DNA from 2 places in the Neorhizobium petrolearium genome. Region 2 is predicted to be linked to the other one. Evidence: riboswitches for the same ligand, from Rfam matches in the RefSeq annotation. Region 2 holds a riboswitch; the other holds the start of a gene.
The links. A riboswitch is a leader RNA that binds a small molecule or an ion and turns the genes downstream of it on or off. The one in region 2 is predicted to bind cobalamin.
Positions count from the first base shown of each region.

Region 1: linked by a shared signal. The riboswitch ahead of bluB (5,6-dimethylbenzimidazole synthase) and the one ahead of QEO92_RS23120 (DUF1636 family protein) in region 2 are both predicted to bind cobalamin.

Region 1 is NZ_CP123000.1:1,791,342-1,803,393, forward strand. Features, by position in the region: gene QEO92_RS09220 (L,D-transpeptidase family protein) at 1-254, shown strand, start outside; gene QEO92_RS09225 (VOC family protein) at 421-822, opposite strand; gene QEO92_RS09230 (phosphoglycolate phosphatase) at 854-1,555, opposite strand; gene rpiA (ribose-5-phosphate isomerase RpiA) at 1,735-2,433, shown strand; gene QEO92_RS09240 (DUF2059 domain-containing protein) at 2,452-3,081, shown strand; gene gor (glutathione-disulfide reductase) at 3,197-4,585, shown strand; gene QEO92_RS09250 (class II 3-deoxy-7-phosphoheptulonate synthase) at 4,757-6,130, shown strand; gene QEO92_RS09255 (GFA family protein) at 6,285-6,695, shown strand; gene QEO92_RS09260 (NAD+ synthase) at 6,760-8,433, shown strand; cobalamin riboswitch at 8,503-8,690, shown strand; gene bluB (5,6-dimethylbenzimidazole synthase) at 8,768-9,454, shown strand; gene QEO92_RS09270 (hypothetical protein) at 9,458-10,120, opposite strand; gene QEO92_RS09275 (NADP-dependent malic enzyme) at 10,241-12,052, opposite strand, start outside.
Region 2 is NZ_CP123000.1:4,769,205-4,781,256, reverse strand. Features, by position in the region: gene cobG (precorrin-3B synthase) at 1-827, opposite strand, end outside; gene cobN (cobaltochelatase subunit CobN) at 824-4,108, opposite strand; gene cobW (cobalamin biosynthesis protein CobW) at 4,178-5,215, opposite strand; gene QEO92_RS23120 (DUF1636 family protein) at 5,212-5,607, opposite strand; cobalamin riboswitch at 5,713-5,916, opposite strand; cobalamin riboswitch at 5,976-6,173, shown strand; gene QEO92_RS23115 (CbtB domain-containing protein) at 6,211-6,387, shown strand; gene QEO92_RS23110 (CbtA family protein) at 6,400-7,167, shown strand; gene cobO (cob(I)yrinic acid a,c-diamide adenosyltransferase) at 7,209-7,778, shown strand; gene QEO92_RS23100 (cobyric acid synthase) at 7,783-9,240, shown strand; gene cbiB (adenosylcobinamide-phosphate synthase CbiB) at 9,224-10,189, opposite strand; gene cobD (threonine-phosphate decarboxylase CobD) at 10,188-11,201, shown strand; gene QEO92_RS23085 (P1 family peptidase) at 11,194-12,052, opposite strand, start outside.

The DNA of each region.
Region 1 (12,052 bases), 2.6 Mb from region 2:
TGCGTCTTGCCGAGCCGCGCATGATGGCGGCCGCCGTAATGGGCACGACGGTCGAGGACATCAACGCACGTATCGCCGCCGGCCAGAACGTGGCCGCCAAGGTGCCGGTCAGGATTCCGGTCTACGTCTCCTATTTCACGGCCTGGCCGAACAAGGACGGCAAGGTGGAATATTTCGACGACGTCTATGGCCGCGATGCTGCGGTGATGAAGGCTTTCGAGGCAACGACCAAGGCTCGCGCGGCCCATAGTTAAGTCTGGTTTTTCTGTTGGAGAAAGGGTGATCCGTCCGGTCTCAGCCGGAACGTGGAAATGCTTGCTGTCGCGAAATCAGCCGCATAACTCGGAGTTTTGCGAGCGGATTTCGCGAGAGCTATTTCCTTGTGAATTCAGGGATGCCGTTCCGTTCCTGAAATTTAGTCTAGGATTTCTGCGAATTGCCAGAAGGCCCGAGACTTAGTGGCTCGCCAATCTCGACGGCATGTCTGTCTGGATCGTAAAATCGAAACACCCGCTGTCCCCATGCCTGCCGCTCAATGAGGTGGATCAGTTCCACATGGGGCGCAATCTTTTCGAAGGCCGCCTCAATATCCTCATGTTCGAAATACAACAGCAGGTTTCCTCGTCCGTAGGGTTCTTCCGCAACAGACACTCTCCGCCAAATTGTTTGTTCGAGCGAACTTCCCTCGTGGATCGCAAAACCGGTCTCGAAAAGGACGAAGTTGCCAAAATCCTCCAATATTCTCAGGCCGAGCCTCTTCTGGTAAAATTCCTTGGAGCGATTGATGTCGCGGACAAAAGGGATGGGATTCACAAAGCGCATCGCATTCCCTCCTGAAATTTGATCTCCGTTTTTATTTCGCAGCTGCGGCTATGGGCATGCTGCGGGACATCAGCTTTTCCACCAGGTCTGTCGTCAGTTCATCGTAGCCGCCGATGACATGATTGGGGCCAAGTGTTTCGACCGCGACGTCGGAATAGCCGAATGTCACGGCGACCGAGGGGATGCGAGCATTGTGGGCCGCGAGAATGTCGTTGACGCTGTCGCCGATCATCACGCTCCGCGAGGCGTCGCCACCGGCCTGTTCGATCGTGCCCAGGATGTGGCGGGCGTCTGGCTTGCGCACGGAGAAGGTATCCCCGTATGTCATGGTCACAAACCGATCGGCAAGGCCGAGTTTCTCAATGAGCGGAAAGGCGAGCTGGCCAGCCTTGTTGGTGCAGACCGCAAGCAGCATGCCGGCTGACGACAGCCGGTCGAGGCATTCGATGACACCGGTGTAGGGGCGGCTCTTGCCCGGCATATGCCCCTCGTAATGCTCGATGAACCGGTCGAACAACCGGTCGGCTGTCCGCTCGTCCAGCGGCGTTTTCTTCAGTTCGAAGGCGCGGCGGATCATCACACGCACACCCTGGCCCACGAGATGGGTCAGATCATCGAATGTGACGGGAGCAAGATCGGCTGCCGCGATCGTATGGTTGAGGCTGTCGATGAGGTCCGGTGCGGTATCAATCAACGTACCATCGAGATCGAAAATGACGAGGGGAGCGGTCAATGAAACCTCGCTGGGCTCTTCGGGATATCTTCCGGCTTAAGGAATGTAGCCGCGAAATGCAAATATGCGAGATTCGCGCCCTTGGCAAAACCCGGCTTAAAACACAGGCTGGGGGACTTTCGTTTGCGGGAGGAGGCGTGTAAACAGCGGTTCGGCGAAACAGCGGGAGCTTTTGGCGGATGGACGCCCGGGAAATGAAGGTCGAGGCGGCTAAAGCTGCACTGGCATATGTCGAGGACGGCATGCGGCTCGGCATCGGCACCGGTTCGACGGCTGAGGAATTCGTCAGGCTCCTGGCTGAAAAGGTTCATGGGGGCCTAAAGGTCGAGGGGGTCCCGACATCCGAGCGGACGGCCAGACTTTGCCTCGAACTCGGCGTTCCGCTGAAATCGCTCGACGAACTTCCCGAACTCGACCTGACGGTCGACGGCGCCGACGAAGTCGATGCCGATCTGACCCTCATCAAGGGCGGTGGCGGCGCTCTCTTGCGCGAGAAGATCGTCGCGGCCGCTTCGAGCCGCATGATCGTGATCGCCGACGAAAGCAAGCTTGTTGGCGTACTCGGTGCCTTCCCATTGCCGATCGAGGTCAATCCTTTCGGCGAGGCGGCGACCCGCATTGCGATCGAGAGGGCTGCGGCAAAGCTGGGCTTGAGCGGCGAATTGAAGCTGCGCAAATCCGGCGGCGATATCTTCATGACGGACGGCGGCCACCATATTTTCGACGCATCTTTTGGCCGCATTCCTGATGCAGAGGCTCTCTCTGCGGAACTCAATTCCATTCCCGGTGTCGTGGAACACGGGCTGTTCATCCATATGGCGTCCCTTGCGATCATCGCCGGCAAGGCGGGAGCGCGGACGCTTCAGGCGAAGACGTAACTTAGGAGCAATCTACTCATGATCAGATTCGCGGTTCTCGGCCGTGCCGCCGCCCTGGCGATTCTCGTCTCCGGCGCCCTCACTGTATCGGCTCGCGCGCAGGAGGTGTCGGAAGCCCAGCTTGCTGCTGCACGGGAAGCGATCGCTTCGCTGAACGTCACGGACCGTTACGATAATATTCTGCCCAATCTGGCGGAACGCCTGAAGGCACAGTTCATCCAGGCCTCTCCGAATTTCCAGGAACAGATCTCGAATGTGGTCGACGAGCAGGCACTCGCGCTTGCGGCGCGCCGTGCCGATCTCGAGAAGGAGGCTGCGACCATCTATGCCAAGAGTTTTTCGACCGACGAGCTGAAGGCGATCTCGACCTTCTTCAACACCGACACGGGCAAGAAGCTGCTCAATACCCAGCCGCTCGTGACCCGCGAACTGGTCAAGGCAGCCGAAATCTGGGCGAACGGCATTTCCCGCGACCTCACCAACCAGAGCACCGCAAAACTGCGCGGCATCATCGACGCGGCTCAGATTCCGGCGCCCGTCGTCGATCCCGCACCGGCGGACGTCCAGGCTGCAACGCCGGCACCCGCGCCGGCCAAGCCTGCTGCTCCTGCAGCCAAGCCGGCGCCGACCCCCGCGCCGAAACCCTGATCGCGATACAGACCAATAATTTTGTGAAAGCCCGGAGCGATCCGGGCTTTTCCTTTGCCGGCTCGAAACACTATATGAGGGCCACATCCCGCCGCCTGCCTGAAGGAGAATTTTGATGGCCGCCTATGACTATGATCTCTTCGTGATTGGTGGCGGATCCGGCGGGGTGAGGGCGGGCCGTGTCGCCGCCTCTCTCGGCAAGCGGGTGGCGATCGCGGAGGAATACCGCTTCGGCGGAACTTGCGTCATCCGCGGCTGTGTGCCGAAGAAACTGTTCGTCTATGCCTCCCAATACGCCGAGCATTTCGAAGATGCCGCAGGTTATGGCTGGCAGGTCGGTGAAAGTACGTTCGACTGGAAGAAGCTGATCGCCGCCAAGGACAAGGAGATCACCCGCCTCGAAGGCCTCTACCGGAAAGGTCTGGAGAACAACGGCGCCGAAATCCTCGAAACCCGTGCCGAACTGGTCGACGCCCATACGATCCGGCTCACGAAAACCGGCAAGACCGTGACGGCGGAGAAGATCGTCATCGCGACCGGCGGCGCTCCTAACCCTCACGTGGCCCTGCCGGGTCACGAACTCTGCATCTCCTCCAACGAAGCTTTCCACCTGCCGGAACTGCCGCGTTCGATCCTGATCGCAGGCGGCGGCTATATCGCGGTCGAATTCGCCAACATCTTCCACGGCCTTGGCGTCGATACGACGCTGATCTACCGCGGCAAGGAAATTCTCTCGCGCTTCGACCACGACATGCGCCAGGGCCTCCACAAGGCGATGGTGGAGAAGGGCATCCGCATCATCTTGACCGACGTGATCGAGGACGTGACCAGGGCGCCGGCTGGCGGACTGGTCGCCAAGACGATGTGCGGTGAGACCATTGCCGTCGATACGGTGATGCTGGCGCTTGGCCGTGACCCGAACACAGACGGTTTGGGCCTTGAAGCAGCAGGCGTCGAAGTGAACGAACGTGGCGCCATCGTCGTCGACAAATATTCCCGCACCAGCGTGCCGCATATCTATGCGCTCGGCGATGTCACCGATCGGGTGCAGCTGACGCCGGTGGCGATCCATGAGGCGATGTGCTTCATCGAAACCGTCTATAAGGACAATCCGACGGCCCCGGATCATGAACTGATCCCGACCGCGGTCTTCTCGCAGCCGGAGATCGGCACGGTGGGCCTCTCGGAGGAAGAGGCGGCCAAACGCTATCCGGAACTCGAAATCTACCGCGCCGAATTCCGGCCGATGAAGGCGACGCTGTCGGGCCGCGCGGAAAAGATGATCATGAAGCTGGTCGTTGATGCGGCAAGCCGCAAGGTGGTGGGCGCTCACGTGCTCGGCCACGATGCGGGCGAGATGGCGCAGCTTCTCGGCATCTCGCTGAAGGCGGGCGTCACCAAGGACGATTTCGACCGCACCATGGCTGTCCATCCAACGGCGGCGGAGGAATTCGTCACCATGTATAACCCGAGCTATCGCGTCCGGAACGGCGAGCGCATCTGACGCACTCGCGGCGGACAGCCCTACTGACGGCGACGCCGGAAACGGTGAAACATGGCTGCATCAATGCCGGAAAGGCGGCTATGCAAGGGCTCCGTTAAGGTTTATAAGCCGCGTCTATTTCGAGAAAGGCTGCCCGGCAGGCGATCGCCGTGGTGAAAACAGGTGAGTGAGATGGCACAGAATTGGACCCCGAGCAGTTGGCGGAAAAAACCGATCCAGCAGGTGCCGGACTATCCGGACCAGGCCGCGCTGGCCGCGACGGAAGCTCAGCTCGCGACCTTTCCGCCGCTCGTTTTTGCCGGCGAGGCCCGTCGCCTGAAGAGCCAGCTCGCCAAGGTGGCGGAAGGCGATGCCTTCCTGCTCCAGGGGGGCGATTGCGCCGAAAGCTTCGTGGAGCATGGCGCCGACAATATCCGCGACTTCTTCCGTTCGTTCCTGCAAATGGCCGTCGTGCTGACCTATGGGGCTCAGCTTCCGGTGGTCAAGGTCGGACGTATCGCCGGCCAGTTCGCCAAGCCGCGCAGCAATTCCCACGAGACGCAGGATGGCAAGACGCTGCTCACCTATCGCGGCGACATCGTCAACGGCACGGAATTCACCGAGACGGCCCGCGCGCCGGATCCGGAGCGCCAGATGATGGCCTACCGTCAATCGGCGGCGACCCTCAACCTGCTGCGCGCCTTCGCGATGGGTGGCTATGCCAACCTGGAAAACGTGCACAAGTGGATGCTGGGCTTCGTGAAGGATAGCCCGCAGGGCGAGCGCTATCGCAAGCTTGCCGACCGCATCAGCGAGACCATGGATTTCATGAAGGCGATCGGTATCACCTCCGAAAACCAGCCCAGCCTGCGCGAGACCGACTTCTTCACCAGTCATGAAGCGCTGCTGCTCGGTTACGAAGAGGCCTTCACCCGCATCGACTCCACCTCGGGCGACTGGTACGCGACCTCCGGCCACATGCTGTGGATCGGCGACCGTACCCGCCAGCTCGACCACGCGCATGTGGAATATTTCCGCGGAATCAAGAATCCGATCGGTTTGAAATGCGGCCCGTCGCTGCAGGCCGACAATCTGATCGAGCTGATCGATGCCTTGAACCCGGCCAATGAGCCTGGCCGCCTGACGCTGATCTGCCGCTTCGGCCACGACAAGGTCGCCGACTCCCTGCCGAAGCTGATCCGCGCCGTCGAGCGCGAGGGCAAGAAGGTCGTCTGGTCCTGCGACCCGATGCATGGCAATACGATCACGCTCAACAGCTACAAGACGCGGCCCTTCGACCGTATTCTGTCGGAAGTGGAAAGCTTCTTCCAGATTCACCGCGCCGAAGGCACGCATCCCGGCGGCATCCATGTCGAGATGACCGGCAAGGACGTGACGGAGTGCACCGGCGGCGCCCGCGCGGTGACGGCCGGCGACCTGCAGGACCGCTACCACACCCATTGCGATCCGCGCCTCAATGCCGATCAGGCGCTGGAACTGGCCTTCCTGCTCGCCGAGCGGATGAAAAGCGGCCGCGACGAGAAGCGCATGGCCGTCAACGGCTGACATTTTTCATGTCGAGACAACGATAGGCCGGCAGCGATGCCGGCCTTTTCGTTATCTCATGGCTGCAGCTCACAATAAGGATAAGCGAAATCGATTTGACCTGCGCTGTCATGCCCGCGACATTGCATTCGGGCATATTCGAATGGAGGCTCCCGTGGAGCAGACGAACAGCGGCCGGTGTCTATGCGGTTCCATCCGGTTTGAGACGACGGGGCCCCTGCGGACGGCGACGGCCTGCCATTGCTCGCAATGCCGCAGGCAGACCGGGCTCTTCTATGTCGCAACCGCCGTGCGGCCTCAGAACCTTCGCATTCAAGGGGAGGAGACGCTCTCCTGGTACCGCGCGAGCGACATGGCCCGGCGCGGTTTCTGCTCCACATGCGGATCCGCGCTTTTCTGGCAGGCCGACGGGGTGGATCAGATTTCGATCATGGCCGGTGCATTCGATCAGCCGAGCGGGCTTGTCATGGGTGAACACATCTATTGCGCCGATAAGGGGGATTTTTACGACATTCCCGAGGATGGCGTACCCCATCATCCCGGCGGTAGGCCCACATCTGCTTGAAACGTCATAAAAATTTTCCCTGGAGCACGTTGCCGCCATCTTCGGCCGGCGCTAAATCCTGACCATGACCCAGGACATCAGCCAGACCCTCCGCATCGCCATAGCCCAGCTCAATCCGACCGTCGGCGATGTCGTCGGCAATCTGGCGCTCGCCCGTGAAGCACGTCGGGACGCCGCCCGCAACGGGGCCGACCTTGTTCTCTTCACCGAACTCTTTATTGCCGGTTATCCTCCGGAGGACCTCGTGGTGAAGCCGGCCTTTCTGAAAACCTGCCTGGATGCCGTCGAACAGCTTGCGGCCGATACGGCCGACGGCGGGCCGGGCGTCGTCATCGGCTTTCCACGCCAGGGCAGGGAGGGCCGGCACAATTCGATCGCCGTGCTCGATGGCGGCAAGGTGATAGCAATCCGCGACAAGGTAGATTTGCCGAACTACGGCGAGTTCGATGAAAAGCGTGTCTTCATTGCCGGCGAAATGCCGGGGCCGGTGAATTTCCGCGGCGTCAGGCTCGGCGTTCCGATCTGCGAGGATATCTGGGGTGAGCTCGGCGTCTGCGAGACTCTGTCGGAAAGCGGCGCGGAGATCCTGCTCGTGCCGAACGGCTCGCCCTATTATCGCGGCAAGATGGATATCCGCCATCAGGTGGTGCTGAAACAGGTCATCGAGACCGGCCTGCCGATGATCTATGCTGCGCAAGTCGGCGGCCAGGACGAACTGGTCTTCGACGGCGCGAGTTTTGCCTTCAATGCGGACAAGACACTTGCCTTCCAGATGGACCAATTCCAACCGGCGGTGACGGTGACGGAATGGAACAGGGTCCACGATACCTGGCGCTGCACCGATGGGCCGATGGCGCGCATCCCGGAAAAGGAGGAAGCGGATTACCGCGCCTGCCTGCTCGGCTTCCGCGATTATGTCAACAAGAACGGCTTCAAATCCGTGATCCTCGGCCTGTCCGGCGGCATCGACTCGGCATTGTGCGCGGCCATCGCCGTCGATGCACTGGGTGCGGAGCGGGTGCGCAGCGTGATGCTGCCTTACCGCTACACCTCCGAGGAGTCGCTGAAGGATGCCGCCGATTGCGCCCGTGCGCTCGGCTGCCGCTACGATATTGTGCCGATCGCCGAGCCCGTCGAGGGTTTTTCGTCGGCGCTCTCGGAGCTTTTCGATGGCACGGACGAGGGCGTTACCGAAGAGAACCTGCAGAGCCGGGCGCGCGGCACCATTCTCATGGCGATCTCCAACAAGTTCGGTTCGATGGTGGTGACGACCGGCAACAAGTCGGAAATGTCGGTGGGTTACGCGACGCTCTACGGCGACATGAACGGCGGCTTCAATCCGATCAAGGATCTCTACAAGATGCAGGTTTATGCGCTTGCTGCCTGGCGCAACCAGCACCTGCCGCCGGATGCGCTTGGACCGTCGGGCGCAGTGATCCCGAAGAATATCCTCTCCAAGGCGCCGTCGGCGGAACTCAGGCCTGATCAGACGGACCAGGATTCGTTGCCGTCTTATCCCGTCCTCGACGACATTCTCGAATGCCTGGTGGAGATGGAAATGGGCACGGAGGAGATCGTCTCGCGCGGCCACGACATCACGACCGTCCACCGCATCGAGCATCTGCTTTATCTGGCCGAATACAAGCGGCGGCAATCGGCGCCAGGCGTCAAGATCACCAGGAAGAATTTCGGCCGCGATCGGCGTTATCCGATCACCAACCGGTTCCGGGACCGATAGGTGACCGATCATTTGACCGGGTGAGACGGGAAGATCGGGCGGCTCCACTTGAAACGCTGATCATGGCTTGGCATAACGCCTCCGTCAGGTGCCTGCCTTGCGCAGGAGAATCGGGAATCCGGTGGGAAACCGGAACGTGCCCAACGCTGTGAGGCGGACGCTTGGCCGCAATTCGAAAGCCACTGGAATTTCCGGGAAGGCGGCGGCAGGGGCGGATGAAGCCAAGTCAGAAGACCGGCCTGGCAAGATAGATCGAACCGCGCGGACGGCGGCGAGGTTTCTTGATGCTCCTGCGCGTTCGCGCAGGCGGCGTCAGCATTGTTGGGGATAGACGATGCAGCCCGATCCTTTTGCGCATGCCTTGATATCTGCAGGCGAATTTCCGGAATGCGACCGCGCTGCGGTCTATCGCGTGATCGAAACCCGCCGCGACGTGCGCGACCAGTTTCTGCCGGACCCGCTTCCGGACGACCTCGTGATGCGGCTGCTCGGCGCCGCACATTCGGCGCCCTCGGTGGGGTTCATGCAGCCATGGAATTTCATCCTCGTGCGGGATCCCGAGATACGCCAGGCGGCATGGAGTGCCTTTTCGCGAGCCAATGACGAGGCGGCGGAAATGTTTCCGGAGGAGCGCCGCGACATATACCGCAGCCTGAAGCTCGAAGGCATCCGAAAGGCGCCGCTCTCGATCTGCGTGACCTGCGATCCGGATCGCGCCGGGCCGGTCGTCATCGGCCGTACCCATGATCCGCGCATGGATGTCTATTCGACCGTCTGCGCCGTGCAGAACCTGTGGCTTGCCGCCCGCGCCGAAGGGGTCGGCGTCGGCTGGGTGAGCATCTTTCATGAGGAGGATCTGCGCGCCCTGCTCGGCATTCCCGAGCGGATCAGGATCGTCGCCTGGCTGTGCGTCGGCTACGTCGATCAGCTTTATCGGGAGCCGGAATTGGCGGTGAAGGGCTGGCGCGAGCGGCTACCGCTCGAAGACCTGGTTTTCACCGATCGATGGGGCGAGTGCTGACAACTACTGCTGCGGCTGCGGCCCGCTGGATTTCGGATGGGCGAGGTCGATGTCTTCCTCAGGCAGGAATGTCGGGCCGACCATACGTACCTTTTTGTTCGGATCGTAGGGACGTTCCGGCCCCGGCAGGTTCGGCTGGGCGGCAGCCGCCTGCGGCTGTTTGACACGCAGATCGATGATGCCGGAGTAGGGCTCCTCCTTCGGCAACTCGATACCCTGCAGCTTCATTCTCTCCTTGCGGTCCTCTTCCACATCGGAAGGAATGCAGTTGTTGGAGCGGATTGCAGCCAGGATCGCGCCGCGCTCGCCGGAGGAGCGAACCAGTTGCCGGGCATTGTCTCTTTCCGCAACAAGCGCGTCGCGGCTTTGCTCCATGGCATCGAGCGTCTGCCGCATCTGATCGCAGACTTCGTCCTTCGGGCCGCCGAGGACAACGACACTGCCCGTGCCGCAGCCCGCCCGGCGCATCTCGATCCTGAGCCCGCGGATTTCGCTGTTCTGGTCGCTGAGTTCCCGCGCATAGCGCCGTATCTCGGCCGTGTTGCCGATGATCTGCGGTGCGTTGTTGAGCTGCCGGTAAAGGGCTGCACAGGTCGCGATATCCCGCGCGGAGGCCGCGGCGGGAACAAGCAGCAGCGGGGCGATCATCAGGCCGCAAAGGCGCATGAGGTATTGTCCGGCTCTCTCCAATCACATGATTGCATCATGGAGCAGGCCGGTTGACAATATCATAAAATCCGCTGCCCAAAGATTATTACTTAATTATCATGTGGTTATATTTAAAATTTAAAGTTGAATCTCCAGATCGGGTTGCGATGCTTCCACCACCGCAAGCGCAGCCATGTTCACGACGCCGCGCGAGGTGACCGAGGGCGACAGGATATGCACCGGCATGGCGGCGCCGAGCAGGACCGGGCCGACATGCAGCGCGTCGGTCATGTTCCGCACGACGCCGAGCGAGATGTTCGCGGCATCGAGGTTCGGGAAGATCAGCAGGTTGGCGTCACCAGTCAGTGAACTGTTCGGCATAGCACGCTTGCGCACCGTTTCGGAAAGCGCCGAACCGGCCTGCATTTCGCCGTCCACTTCCAGGCCAGGAGCCTGTTCGCGCACCAGCTTCAGGGCACTGCGCATCTTCTGGGCGCTTTCGGAATCCCGTGAGCCGAAGTTCGAATGGCAGATCAGCGCTGCCTTCGGGAGGATGCCGAAGCGGCGGACTTCCTCGGCCGCCAGGATGGTGATCTCGGCGATCTCCTGCGCCGACGGATTGTAGTTGACGAACGTATCGGCGAGGAAGAGCGCGCCGCGCTGAGAGATCACGAGGCTGAGCCCCGAGAAGGCGCAGACGCCCGGACGCCGGCCGATGATCTGGTCGACGTCCTTCAGGTGCCGGTCATAACCGCCCTCGACGCCGCAGATCAGCGCATCGGCTTCGCCGCGTTTCACCGACAATAAACCGATCACCGTATTGTTGGTGCGCACGATGGTGCGGGCGCTTTCCGGGTTGATGCCCTTGCGGCCGACCAGGGCGAAATAATCGTCAACATAATCGCGGTAGCGCGGATCGTCTTCCGGATTGACCACGGCGAAATCGACATTCGGGCGGATGCGGATGCCGAAACGCTTGAGCCGGGCTTCGATCACCGACGGGCGGCCGATCAGGATCGGCGTTGCCGTCTTTTCCTCCAAGAGCACCTGGGCTGCCCGCAGCACGCGTTCGTCCTCGCCTTCGGCAAAGATGACTCGCTTCCTTTCGGCCGTCTTGGCGGCGTTGAAGATCGGCTTCATCACGAAGCCGGAGCGCCAGACGAAACGGTTCAGCTGGTCGAGATAGGCATCGAAATCTTGGATCGGCCTCGACGCGACGCCGCTTTCAGCGGCAGCTCTGGCGACGGCCGGCGCGATGCGCAGGATGAGGCGTGGATCGAAGGGCGAGGGGATCAGGTAATCCGGACCGAAGACCGGCGTATCGCCGGAATAGGCGCGTGCGGCAACGTCGGAGACTTCTTCGCGCGCGAGGGCTGCGATCGCCTTGACCGCCGCCATCTTCATGTCCTCGTTGATCGTCCGGGCGCCGCAATCGAGCGCCCCACGGAAGATATAGGGGAAGCACAGCACGTTGTTGACCTGGTTCGGGAAATCCGAGCGGCCGGTGCAGATCATCGCGTCCGGGCGCGCTGCGCGCGCAAGCTCAGGCATGATTTCCGGAGTCGGATTGGCAAGCGCCATGATCAGCGGCTTCGGTGCCATGCGGGCGAGCAGTTCCGGTTTGAGCACACCCGCGGCGGAAAGCCCGAGGAAGACATCGGCATCGTCGATGCTGTCGGCAAGTACGCGCTTGTCACTCTTCTGCGCGTAGATCGCCTTCCATTCGTCCATCAGCTCGGTGCGGCCTTCATAGACGAGGCCCTCGATATCGTGGACCCAGATATTCTCCCTCCTTGCACCGAGCGAGACGAGGAGATGCAGACAGGCGAGAGCCGCGGCACCGGCGCCCGACGTGACGATTTTCACGTCGGCGATATTCTTGCCGGCAAGCTCCAGTCCGTTGAGGATCGCGGCGGCGACGATGATCGCGGTGCCGTGCTGGTCGTCATG
Region 2 (12,052 bases):
TCCAATGCCGGCTTCAGAGATTTGATCCCCAGCCGCTCGGCTTCATAGCAAAGTGCGATGAGGTTTTCAGCCTTTGCCTGGCCGAACGCGGGACCGAGGCCGATGGCATGGAAGCCGTTCGAAAGAGCAAACAGGCCGAAGGGCGAGATCGAGGGTTGCGCATCCGCATTCACCGGAAGCCCGTTTGCAAGATCGCTGCCTCGTGCTTTGTTTCCCATCGCTGCGAGCTTCTGAAGCAAAGAAATGGCGGTCGCGATGGCGTCGGCGTCGTCGAACACTCCGCAAATCTTACCCGTTGTCTCCGGTCCGCCGAGCATCAGTTTCCAGCAGATGTTTTCGCCGGATCGAACGGCGACCAGCCGGATATCCGCCAGCAGATGGGAGAGCCGCAATCTGCCATGCCCGTCTACCACGAGGCACATCTTTGGTGCGAGACCCTCGATGCCGCGCGCAGCTTGCCGGATTGCTTCGGCAACCGGTCTCGGATCGACGATTTCGGTTTCATCCAGACCGGCAAAGGGGGGAACCTCGACCGCAAGTCCTTCACGCAAGGGCAGATTCAGCGCCCGGACTTCCGTGTCCAACATCGGAGCGGAGATTTCCGTCAGTCCGCGAGCCTGGAGATTTCCCCGGGCGGAGATATCAAGAATGCCGTTGCCGTGACGCTGTGCCAGCCTGCAGAGTTCAGCCAGTTGCCCCGGAGAAATCGCATCGATCAGCGCGATGCGGGCCAGAAGCCCGTCACCGGTCATCATCGGAGCGGAAAGCGCCGGGCAGGCGCCGCGTCGCATGTCCAAAGCTTTGCGCTCGAGCGAGGGCGCGGTCATGCCGACCTCCTTGTCAACATCTCGAGTTCGGCGTCGATCGCATTCCGGCGCGGGTGCCAAAGGCCGCGGCGGAGCGCCGAGCGGAAACGTTCGCCCATGTAGCGCGCACCTTCGGGGTTCTGCGAGAGCAGGAAATCGCGTACTGCTTCGTCACCGAGATAGGCATCGTAGGTTGCGTCGATCAGCGATTGCGGGATAGCACGGGTGGTCTCGGCAAAGCCGATCAACCGATCGACGGTTTCCACCAGTTCGGCCGCACCACGCGGCCCGTGGCGCATCTGGCCTGCGATGAAGCGCGGATTGACGGCGCGAGCGCGCACCACACGGGTCACGGCTTCCGAGAGCGAACGGGCCTTCGGCTTCTGCGGATCGGTGGTATCGAGCGCGATCACATCCGCCTTGCCGCCAAGTGCCGCGACCGCTGCCGAAAACCCGCCGATGAAAGCAACGTCCGCCGAACCGTCCAAAAGATCACGGCCGGGGTCGTCACCAGTATGGACAAGCAGGTCAGCGCTTCCAACGCGTTCGGCGAAGCGCCCGGGTACGGCCGAAGCCTCACCCTCCGCCCCGCCGAAGGCATGGCTGGTAGCGTCGAGATAGAGGTGGCCGAGTTCCTCGCGCTCATTCCATGTGCCGTCTGCGAGCTTTTCCTCAATGCCGGAACCATATGTGCCGGGGGCAGAACCGAAAATGCGTGGCGGCACATGGCCAAGCCTGCGGGCTTCCTCGGCCAGCGGGTTGTCGCCCGGCGCTTCCTCGCGGGCCGCGATCGCCCGCATGGCGGCGTCCAGCAGCGCGATCAGCGCCGGGAACATGTCGCGAAACAGGCCGGAGATACGGAGCGTCACGTCGATACGCGGACGGCCGAGCGCCGCCGGTGGCAGGACGTCGATGCCGGTCACGCGGCCAGTCGCTGTATCCTGTACCGGCTTTGCGCCCATCAGCGCCAGAGCCTGGGCCACTTCTTCGCCGCCGCTACGCAGGGAAGCGCTGCCCCAGAGATCAAAAACGAGGCTTTTGGGCCAGTCGCCGTGATCCTGCAGGTAACGCCGAAGAATCTCGTCCGCTGCGCGTTTGCCAAGCTCGAAGGCAGTCGGCGTCGGTAGCGTGCGCGGATCGCTGGCAAAGAGGTTGCGGCCGGTCGGCATGACGTCGCGGCGGCCGCGTGCCGGAGCGCCGGACGGGCCGGGGCGGATATGCTTGCCGTCAAGCGCGTCGATCAAGGCTTGGCGCTCGGTTTCGGCACTCAGTATCCGTAACGGATCGTTATCATCCTCCGCCACCTCGCCGAAGACATGCTGGCCGTCCTTGATCGCGAAATCCTTGAGATCGCAGAGAAAGGCGTCGATACGGGTCAGGGCCGTGTCCGGATCGTCGTCGCCGGAAACGCCGGCTTCGGAAGCCAGGCCGGTATCGCGGGCCGTCTCGACGATCAGCTTTGCCAGCCGGTCACGACGGCGGCGGTCGAGCCCGTCTGCCTGGGCATATTCATCGACCAGCAGTTCGAGCCTCTTCTGTTCGTCGGACAATCCGGCATCGGTCAGAACCGGCGGCAGATGGCCGATGGTGACGGCGGAAATCCGTCGCTTGGCGACCGCTGCCTCGCCCGGATTGGAAACGATAAAGGGATAGATGACCGGCAGGCCCCCGGTCACGATCTCTGGAAAGCAATCCTTCGAAAGGGCAACCGTCTTGCCCGGCAACCATTCCAACGTACCATGGGCGCCGACATGCACGATCGCATGCGCGCCGAGCGTCTCGCGCATCCACTGGCCAAAGGCCACCAGCGCATGGCGTGGCGGCAGATCCGGGTCGTGATAATCGGCCCGGCGGTCTGCGTTGCGGCCGCGATCCGGTGCCAGCGCTACGGTGATATTGCCGAAAGTCGCTGCACGGAAACGGAAGGCGCCATCCCCAAGCTCCGCGTCGGGCGGCCCCCAGGCGGTTTCTGCGCCCGGAGCCGGGTGATAAGCGGAGAGCGGATAAGAACCGGCTTCCCGGTTTAGCAAGTCAAGAAGGTCTCGCGCGGTCACCGGTATGTCGGGGATGGAATAGCCGGCTATCGAAAGCTCGCGCAGCATGGACAGCACGCTTTGCGGCACGTCCAGCCCGACGGCATAGCCTGTGCGGCCGGGCGCACTCGGATAGTCCGGCATCAGGATGACGATCTTGCGGGCGGATCGCGGCGTAGATTTCAGGCGCAGGAAAGCGGCAATGCGCTCGGCGACCTGCTCGACCCGGTCCGGCTCCGGCCGGCTAAGAAGGTTGGCGGAATCGCTGCCGGCCTTGAAAGAGATCGCGCCGGCCAATATGCGCCCGTCGAGTTCCGGCAGGACCACATGCATGGCGAGGTCTGCGGGATTGAGACCGCGGCGGCTTTCCGCCCAGCCTTCACGCCGTGTCGTAGCGATGACGACCTGGAACACCGGCACGCCGGTGCGATCGAAGATCGTCTCACCGCTGTCGCTCGCGCCGCTGGCAAAAGCGGTGGTGGCAATGATCGCCGCAGGTTCGAGATCTGCGATCGCTTGTTCAACGAAGTTTATCGCCTCGACATCCTTCAACCCGCTGACGAAGATCGGGATCGGCGCGAAACCGCGTTCAAGCAGCGCTTCGAACAGCGCATCGATCGGTGCGGTGTCGTTCGCGAACAATATGGAGCGGTAGAAGAGGACCGGCAGTCGCAGGGCGTCTGGCGAGAAATCCGCGAGCAGATCGTCCACTCCGACGATTCCGCTGCCTGGCCTGTAATAGCCCATCTTCGACATCGGTGCGGCTTGCGGCAGGACCTCCTGCTCGTCATTCGCCAGCGCGGCCAAACGCTTTGCAAGCAGACGCATATTGCCCGGTCCGCCCTCGCGGAAACAGGCAAGAAAGCCGGCAAGCACCTCTTCGGAAACGGTCGAGGCAGCAGCGAGTCTTTCATCGCGGATACTGCATTCGCCGGGCAGAAGCGCGAGCGCGGTCTTCTTGAACCGCGCCAGCCGCGAAATCTCTTCGACACCATATGACCAGCGATCATAGCCGCCAAGGATGCGCACGAGAATAACTTTGGCATGTGCCGCCGTCTTTTCGATCCAAAGATCGACAGACATGGGATGCCTGAGATCAGCGAGATTGGTCAATCGCAGGGTCGGCTGACCTTGGCCCCATGCGGCGGAAATGCCGTTCAGATCGCTGCCAGAAAAGGACAGCACCACCACATCGGCCGGCGACTGGTTCAGGTCAACCGGTTCGATCAGGTCGTCGAGCGACGACGATGTGGTGGCGAGTATGTGCATCCTTCTCTCTGAGTTTCTGTTTTCTCTCGGCAATTGCCAACGGAAAACCGCTTCACACTTTTCCTGCTATCACGCGGCCAGCATCCTTTCGATCGCGGCGCGGTCGATGCCCTTTTCGCCGATTACGACAAGGCGGCTTATCCGCGCCTCACCGGGCGCCCAGGCTCGGTCGAAATAGTGGTTTACGCGCGATCCTACCGCCTGAACCTGCAGGCGCATCGGTTTGTTCGCGACTTCCACGAAGCCTTTTATGCGCAGTACGTTCTCCGCCTCCGCCGTCGCGGAAATGCGGGCAGCCAATTCGTCAGCATCGGAAACAGCCGGGAGATCGACGACAAAGCTGTCGAAATCATCATGATCGTGGTCGAGTTCGTCGTCGTGATGGGTCTTGCGGTTTTCGATATCGTCCTCGACGGCGAGGCCAAGTCCGATCAGCACGGCCGGATCGATCGCGCCATTGGCAGCCGAGACGATCTTCACGGCACGCGGCAGATGGGCGGCGACGCGGTCCCGGGCGGTAGCAAGGCCCGCAGCATCGAGGAGATCACTCTTGGTCAGCACGATCATGTCGGCGCAGGCGACCTGATCCTCGAACACTTCCTCGACCGGATCGTCGTGGTCGATGGAGCCGTCCGCCTGGCGCTGCGCCTCCAGCGCTTCATGGTCATCGGCAACGCGGCCTTCGGCCAGTGCCACACCATCCACAACGGCGACAACGCCGTCCACCGTGACACGTGCCTTGACGGCCGGCCACTGAAAAGCCTGAACGAGCGGCTTCGGCAGCGCAAGGCCGGAGGTTTCGATCAGGATGTGGTCGACGCGCGGTTCGCGTGAAAGAATCTGATCGATCGCCGGTACGAAGTCATCCGCCACGGTGCAGCAGATGCAGCCGTTGGCAAGCTCGATGACGTTGTCTTCCGGGCAGCTCTCGATGCCGCAGCCCTTCAGTATCTCGCCGTCGATGCCGACATCGCCAAATTCGTTGACGATGATCGCCAGCCGCTTGCCGTCAAGCTTCGCGATCAGGTTGCGGATCAGCGTGGTCTTTCCGGCCCCCAGGAACCCGGTGACGACGGTGCAGGGAACGCGGTCGAAGCTGACGCTCATGATGGCATGTCCTCGTGATGATGAAAGGGTGGGATACGGGCCGTCAACCCCTTGCCGCGCAGACATGTCGGGCGGCCGCGTAGAGGAAGGAAACCGCGCTCGTCCTCGGCCAGCATCATCGCGCCGGTGACGATGTCCTCGACATTGTCGAGGGACAGATGGCCGAAGACATAGGACCAACCGTTGCGGTGATTGAAGGCGGCGCTGGGGCTTTTTTCGCAATTGGCAAGGCAGGTGACGGGCTTGACCGCGAGCGGCTTGCCGTCCGCTGCTTCACGTAGCGCTGCGATCAACGCGATGCCCGGCCGAACGTCGCCGTCGGACACATCACGGCAATTGGTACAGACGAAAATCGTCACATCTGCCGGATCATCTGGTCGGTGGTCACTCATCGGTCAGCCGCGTTCCCGCCGGGGTCGAAACAATCGGGGCGCGGAGCAGAGGGCTGAAACCGCCTGCGGTGATCGAGAACTTCCTCCGGAGCACCCCGCCCGGTGAAGCAAAAACATCAGATGGCAGGTCTCCTGGCTTGCGGGTCACCGCCATTTGCCTGCCTTCCCGGTTTCCCAGTGGCTTATAGGCAATGGCTCGCCGCTTACAGTTGCGGGGGCAGCCGCGGCATTGATCGCGAAAGGGATCTCACCGCATTCTCTCTTAGCCCTCCCCGTTGCCGGAAAGGGACCATCTCTTTTCAAGTAAGCCCGGTCGCATGCTTATGTCAATGCGTCGCAAAGGCGATTGCCGTGAGGCCGATTTCGTCTATAGTGAGCCAGCCTATGGTGCCCCGAAAGGGTATTTGAGGGAATGCGGTGCGACGGATCTGCTGTCAAACCCGCGGCTGCCCCCGCAACTGTAAGCGGAAAGTCTTCGTCCATGATGCCACTGGAGCAATCCGGGAAGGCGGGCGCAAGATGCCTGATCCGCGAGCCAGGAGACCTGCCAGAGGCGAGGAAAAACTTCAACGGCCCTCGGGTGGAGGGCGAAAGGACAAGGCAATGGCAACGAAAACCGCTTCGACGGCAGTCGGTATTTCCTCCTCGAAGATCATCCCGCTCAGCATGACGGCCCTGCTGGGGCTTTTCGTCGTCGGTTTCGTCGGCTTCTCGCATATGGAAGTCGTGCACAATGCCGCGCACGATTCGCGTCATTCCTTCGCTTTCCCCTGCCACTGAGGGGAGTTTCCCATGTCGTTGTTTCGTAACATCGTCTTCACGGCGGTGATCGCCGGGCTGTTGTCCGGACTGCTGCTCACCGTCATGCAGAGCTTTTCCACTGTCCCGCTGATCCTGCAAGCGGAGAGCTACGAGAATGCCGGCGGCGGAGAGGTCGGCCACAGCCACAGCCATGAGGCCGCTCCCGCCGGCAATGCCGCAACGCCTGCGGACCATCATCCCGACGAAGAAGCATGGATGCCGGCAGACGGTTTCGAGCGCTTCATTTATACGGCCGCCGCCGACATGCTGGCCGCGATCGGTTTCGGTCTTATTCTGATCGCGGTTTCAGAAGCCCAGGGCGGTCTCAAAGGCTGGCGCAGCGGACTGATGTTCGGTATTGCCGGCTTCCTGACCGTCAGCTTGGCTCCAGGGCTCGGCCTCCCCCCGGAACTTCCGGGCATGCCGGCTGCTGAGCTTGGTCCCCGTCAGGTCTGGTGGATTTCGACCGCAGTCTGCACTGCAGCGGGCCTTGGCCTCCTCGCCTATACGCGCTCAGCCGTATTCGCCGCGCTGGCGATCGTTCTGCTGATCGCGCCACATATCGTCGGCGCGCCGCTGCCGCCCGGGCATGAAACGGCTGTGCCGCTGGAACTCTACGCCCGCTTCGTGAATGCTGTCTACGCCACGAACCTGGTATTCTGGGCTGTACTCGGTGCGTTGGCCGGGATGATCCGCGAACGCTTCCGTGCAGGGGAAGAGATCACGGCGCGGTCTGATGGGGAGTTCGTATCGCGGTGAAGGAGATCGACGAGGCATCGGTCGAACGTCATCGCGCCAAGATGGTGAACCGCAAGGCAGTGCAGGACAAGGAAGTCGCCGGGAAGACCGTCGAAAAGGGGCTTCTCATCGTCCATACCGGTCCCGGCAAGGGAAAATCCACCGCCGCCTTCGGCCTGGCTTTGCGTATGCTCGGCAACAATCGCCGGGTCGGCGTCGTGCAGTTCATCAAGGGTGCCTGGTCGACAGGCGAGCAGCCGGCGCTGGCCGTTTTCGGCGATCGGGTCGTCTGGCACACGATGGGCGAAGGCTTCACCTGGGAAACTCAGGATCTGACGCGGGATATCGCGGCCGCCGAAAAGGCCTGGGCAAAGGCTCTCGACCTGATGGCGGACGAGACGATCGGACTCATCATTCTCGACGAACTCAACATCGCGCTTCGTTACGATTATCTCGATCTCGACAAGGTGGTCGCAGCACTTCAGGCGCGGCGGCCGGACCTTCACGTGGTCGTCACCGGTCGCAACGCCAAGCCGGCGCTGATCGAGGCGGCGGATATGGTCACAGAGATGACGCTGGTCAAGCATCACTTCAAGGCGGGCGTGAAGGCCCAGGCCGGCATCGAGTTTTAACGGTATGACCGCTCGCGCGCTGATGTTTCAGGGTACGGGTTCGGATGTGGGCAAGTCGCTGGTGGTGGCCGGGCTTGCCCGCGCCTTTACGCTGCGTGGGCTGAAAATCATGCCGTTCAAGCCGCAGAACATGTCGAACAACGCGGCAGTCACGGCGGATGGCGGCGAGATCGGACGGGCGCAGGCCTTGCAGGCGCGTGCGGCCGGGGTCCCGCTCAGCGTACATATGAATCCTGTGCTTCTGAAGCCTCAGAGCGACGTCGGCGCGCAGGTCGTGGTGCAGGGCAAGGTCGAAGGCAATGCCAAGGCCGCCGAATACCAGGGCCTCAAGCGGAAGCTGATGCCGCGGGTGCAGGAAAGTTTCGACCTTCTCCGCAACCAGGCCGATCTGGTGCTGGTGGAAGGCGCCGGCAGCGCTTCGGAAATCAATCTCCGCCGCAATGACATTGCCAATATGGGGTTTGCGCGGGCGGCGGATGTGCCCGTCGTGCTGATCGGCGATATCGACCGCGGCGGCGTGATTGCTAGCCTTGCCGGCACGAAACTTGTGCTCGATCCCGAAGATGCGGCGATGATCCGCGGGTTCATCGTCAACCGCTTTCGGGGCGATCCGGCCTTGTTTGCCGAAGGCATGCGGATGATTGAAGAACTGACCGGCTGGCGATCGATCGGGCTTTTGCCGCATTTCGCGGATGCAGCGTTTCTGCCGGCGGAGGATGCGCTCGGGCTCAACCAGTCCTTCGCTCGCAAGTCCGGCGCAAGAATCCGCATCGCAGTGCCGATCCTGCCGCATATCTCCAATTTCGACGATCTTGACCCGCTGGAAGCGGAGCCGGAGGTCGATCTCATCCGTGTCAGGCGCGGTGAGGCCATTCCGGGGGATTGCGACCTCGTGCTGCTGGTCGGCTCGAAAGCAACCGTCTCCGATCTGGCTGCACTTCGCGAGGCTGGTTTTGACGTGGATATCGCCGCTCACGTTCGTCGCGGCGGGCGCGTGCTCGGCCTTTGCGGCGGTTATCAGATGCTGGGCAAACGGATCTCCGATCCGGATGGCATCGAAGGATCACCCGCTTCGGTCGAAGGGCTGGGCCTGCTGGATGTCGAGACCATCCTGTCCGCCGATAAGCGGCTGGAAGCAGTTTCGGGCGAAAGCTTCGATGGAGTTCCCTTATCCGGCTATGAGATGCATATCGGCCGGACATCCGGGGCCGATTGCCGACGCCCGTTCTCGGTGATCGACGGTAACCCGGATGGTGCGATATCGGCGGATGGCCGGGTCTGGGGCACCTATCTTCATGGGCTTTTTTCGGATGACCGGCAGAGGTCGGCCTGGTTGACACGGCTTGGCGGCGCGGTGTCGGTCCTGGACTATCAGACCGGGGTGGACAATGTGCTCGACCGGCTGGCCGCCCATATGGAACGGCATCTCGATCTCGATGGATTGCTCACGCTTGCCAGATGATCCATGCCAGGAAGCCGAAAAGGCCGATAAAGAGCGCGTCCGCGACGCGGGCGAGCTTCAATGCGCGGCGGATATCGACTTGGGTGAGTTCCGAGCGCCCGCCTTCGCCCATAAAACGCGCCTCGATCATCTGTCCGCCATAGCTCCGCGGCCCCGCCAGCGCTATGCCGAGTGCGCCGGCCATCGCCGCTTCCGGCCAACCGGCATTCGGAGAGCGATGGTGGCGTGCGTCGCGGAAGATGGCCTTGATTGCATTCCGAGGCGAAGCCTTGTCGACGAAAAAGGCAGCCAGCACGAACAGAAAAGCGCTCAGCCGCGAGGCCGGCAGGTTAATGAGGTCGTCGAAACGTGCGGCCGCCCAGCCGAAGGCTTCGTGTCGCGGATTGCGGTGGCCGATCATGCTGTCGGCGGTATTGGCTGCCTTGTAGGCCGCGCCGCCCGCGAGGCCGCCGACGCCCATCCAGAAAGCCGGCGCCACCACGCCGTCGGAGAAATTCTCCGCCAGGCTTTCGATCGCCGCACGGCAGACGGCGGCCTCGTCGAGCTTTTCCGGATCGCGGCCGACGATCATCGAGACGGCCTTGCGCCCGGCGTCGAGCCCGCCATACTTCATCGCGTCGGCAACCGCTTCGACATGCTTTTCAAGGCTTTTCTGTGCCGGGAGGCTGGCGGCTATCAGAATCGGCAGGACCGCTCCCAGAGGGATCGTCAGAAGCCCGTATTCGATCACAAACGCCACGGCGATTGTCACGCCGAGCAGCGTCAACAGAGCAAGCACGCCCATGCGTTTGCGCGTATCGAAATCGTCGGCCTCGCGGTTCCAGCCGTTGTCGAGCCGGGATATCAGCCGGCCCATCCAGGTGACCGGGTGGCCGATCGTCCGGAAGAGCCAGTCCGGATAACCGAAGATGCGCTCTATGATCAGGGCGAAAAATGCGAGAAGGAACATGCCGGTGACTGCATCTGAGATTGGTGGTCCGATAGCGCATGGCGGCAATCTGTCCCGTGCACGGGCGCTGTTTCCGCACGCGCCTGAACCCTGGATCGATCTTTCCACCGGTATCAATCCTTATTCCTATCCGCATTCTCCCTTGCCCGACAATGCCTTTGCACGCCTGCCGGACCCCGCACTGGCAGAAAGGCTGAAGGCGATCGCAGCGGAAGCCTATGGCGCGCCCTCGGCTGCCCATGTGGCGGCGGGGCCGGGCACGCAGATCCTGTTGCCGATCCTTGCGAGCCTGCTTGGGCAAGGTAAGGCTACGATCCTTTCGCCGACCTATGCCGAACACGCCCGCGCAGCGCGGATGGCCGGTTTTGAGGTGACCGAAACGGACGATCTGGATCGGCTGGCTTCTGCAGATCTCGCCGTTATCGTCAATCCCAACAATCCGACCGGCCGAATCGTCCCGAAGAGTGATCTTCTGGCGCTTGCAGCCATCATGCGAGCAAAAGGCGGATTGCTGGTCGTCGATGAAGCCTTCGTTGACGTCTCGGAAGCGGCGAGCGCAGCGGATGCGGTCGATGCCGGCGGACTTATCGTGCTGCGGTCCTTCGGCAAGTTTTACGGCATGGCGGGCCTGAGGCTCGGATTTGCGATCTCTCGTCCGGATATCGCCCGAAGGATCGAGGACCAGCTCGGCCCTTGGGCCGTTTCCGGTCCGGCGTTGCATATCGCCAGCGAAGCGCTGGCCGACGGTTGGTGGCAGGCGATGATGCGACAACGATTGCGCGATGATGCCGCGAATCTTGATATCTTCCTGATCGGCGCTGGCATTCCAGTCTTCGGCGGTACATCGCTATTCCGCTTCGTTCGGGACGCGCGCGCGCTGGCGATTTTCCAGCATTTGGGGGAGCGCGGCATCGTCACCCGCCGCTTCGAAGAACGGCCGGCTGATCTCAGGATAGGGCTTCCCGACAAAAATGGCTGGCCAAGACTGGAAGACGCTCTGAAAACTATTTAGCCGGCGAATCGAATTTGTCGCGCCATGCGGCCCGTGCGTTCGGCACGGGTAAGGCGGTTGCCTCATAGACGCCGCGGGCCACGGCTCGGGCCGTCACGATTGTCGTCAGGTGGCAGAGTTCGGCAAAGGCCGCCATGTCGTCCAGCGGTTTTGCCCCCGTCGCGGCGGAAAAGATCGTATCGCCATCGCCTGGCAGGTGCGCCGGCAGAACAGCGCGTGCCAATCCGTCATGCGCCATGATCGAAAGCCGATGCGCCTGCGCTTTCGTCAGGAAGGCATCGGTCACGACGACGCCGATCGTCGTGGCCTTCAGGTTGACGCCTTTAAGCCGCAGGGCCGAATGGCTTTCGGTGAACTTTTGCGGCAGGCCGAAGCCACCGAATTCCTCGTCCTGCTCAAATGGAGCTGCCCAGAAATGCGGGCCTTCGGCGACAGTCGCCGAACCCATGGCGTTAACCGCGAGCAGGGCTGCGATCGTGTGGCCGGCTGTCGTCCTTGCGCTCGCCGAACCGAGCCCACCTTTGAATGTCGCAGTCGTGGCGCCGGTGCCTGCTCCTACAGTTCCGAGCGCAAAAGCGCCTTTCGCAGTGGCCTTGAAGGCATCGTAGCCCATCTCCCGATAGGGCGAGTGAAGTCCCCAGTCCTTGTTGCCGCCGTTCAGGAGATCCATCAGGATTGCCTGCGGTACGATCGGTACACGGACGTTGCCGACTTGGAAGCCACGGCCGATTTCACGAAGCCCCGCCTGCACTCCGCCCGCGGCGTCCAGTCCGAAGGCCGAACCGCCGGACAGCACGAAGGCGTCGACCGCCTGCACGGTCATCGACGGGTCGAGCAGTGCAGTATCCCGG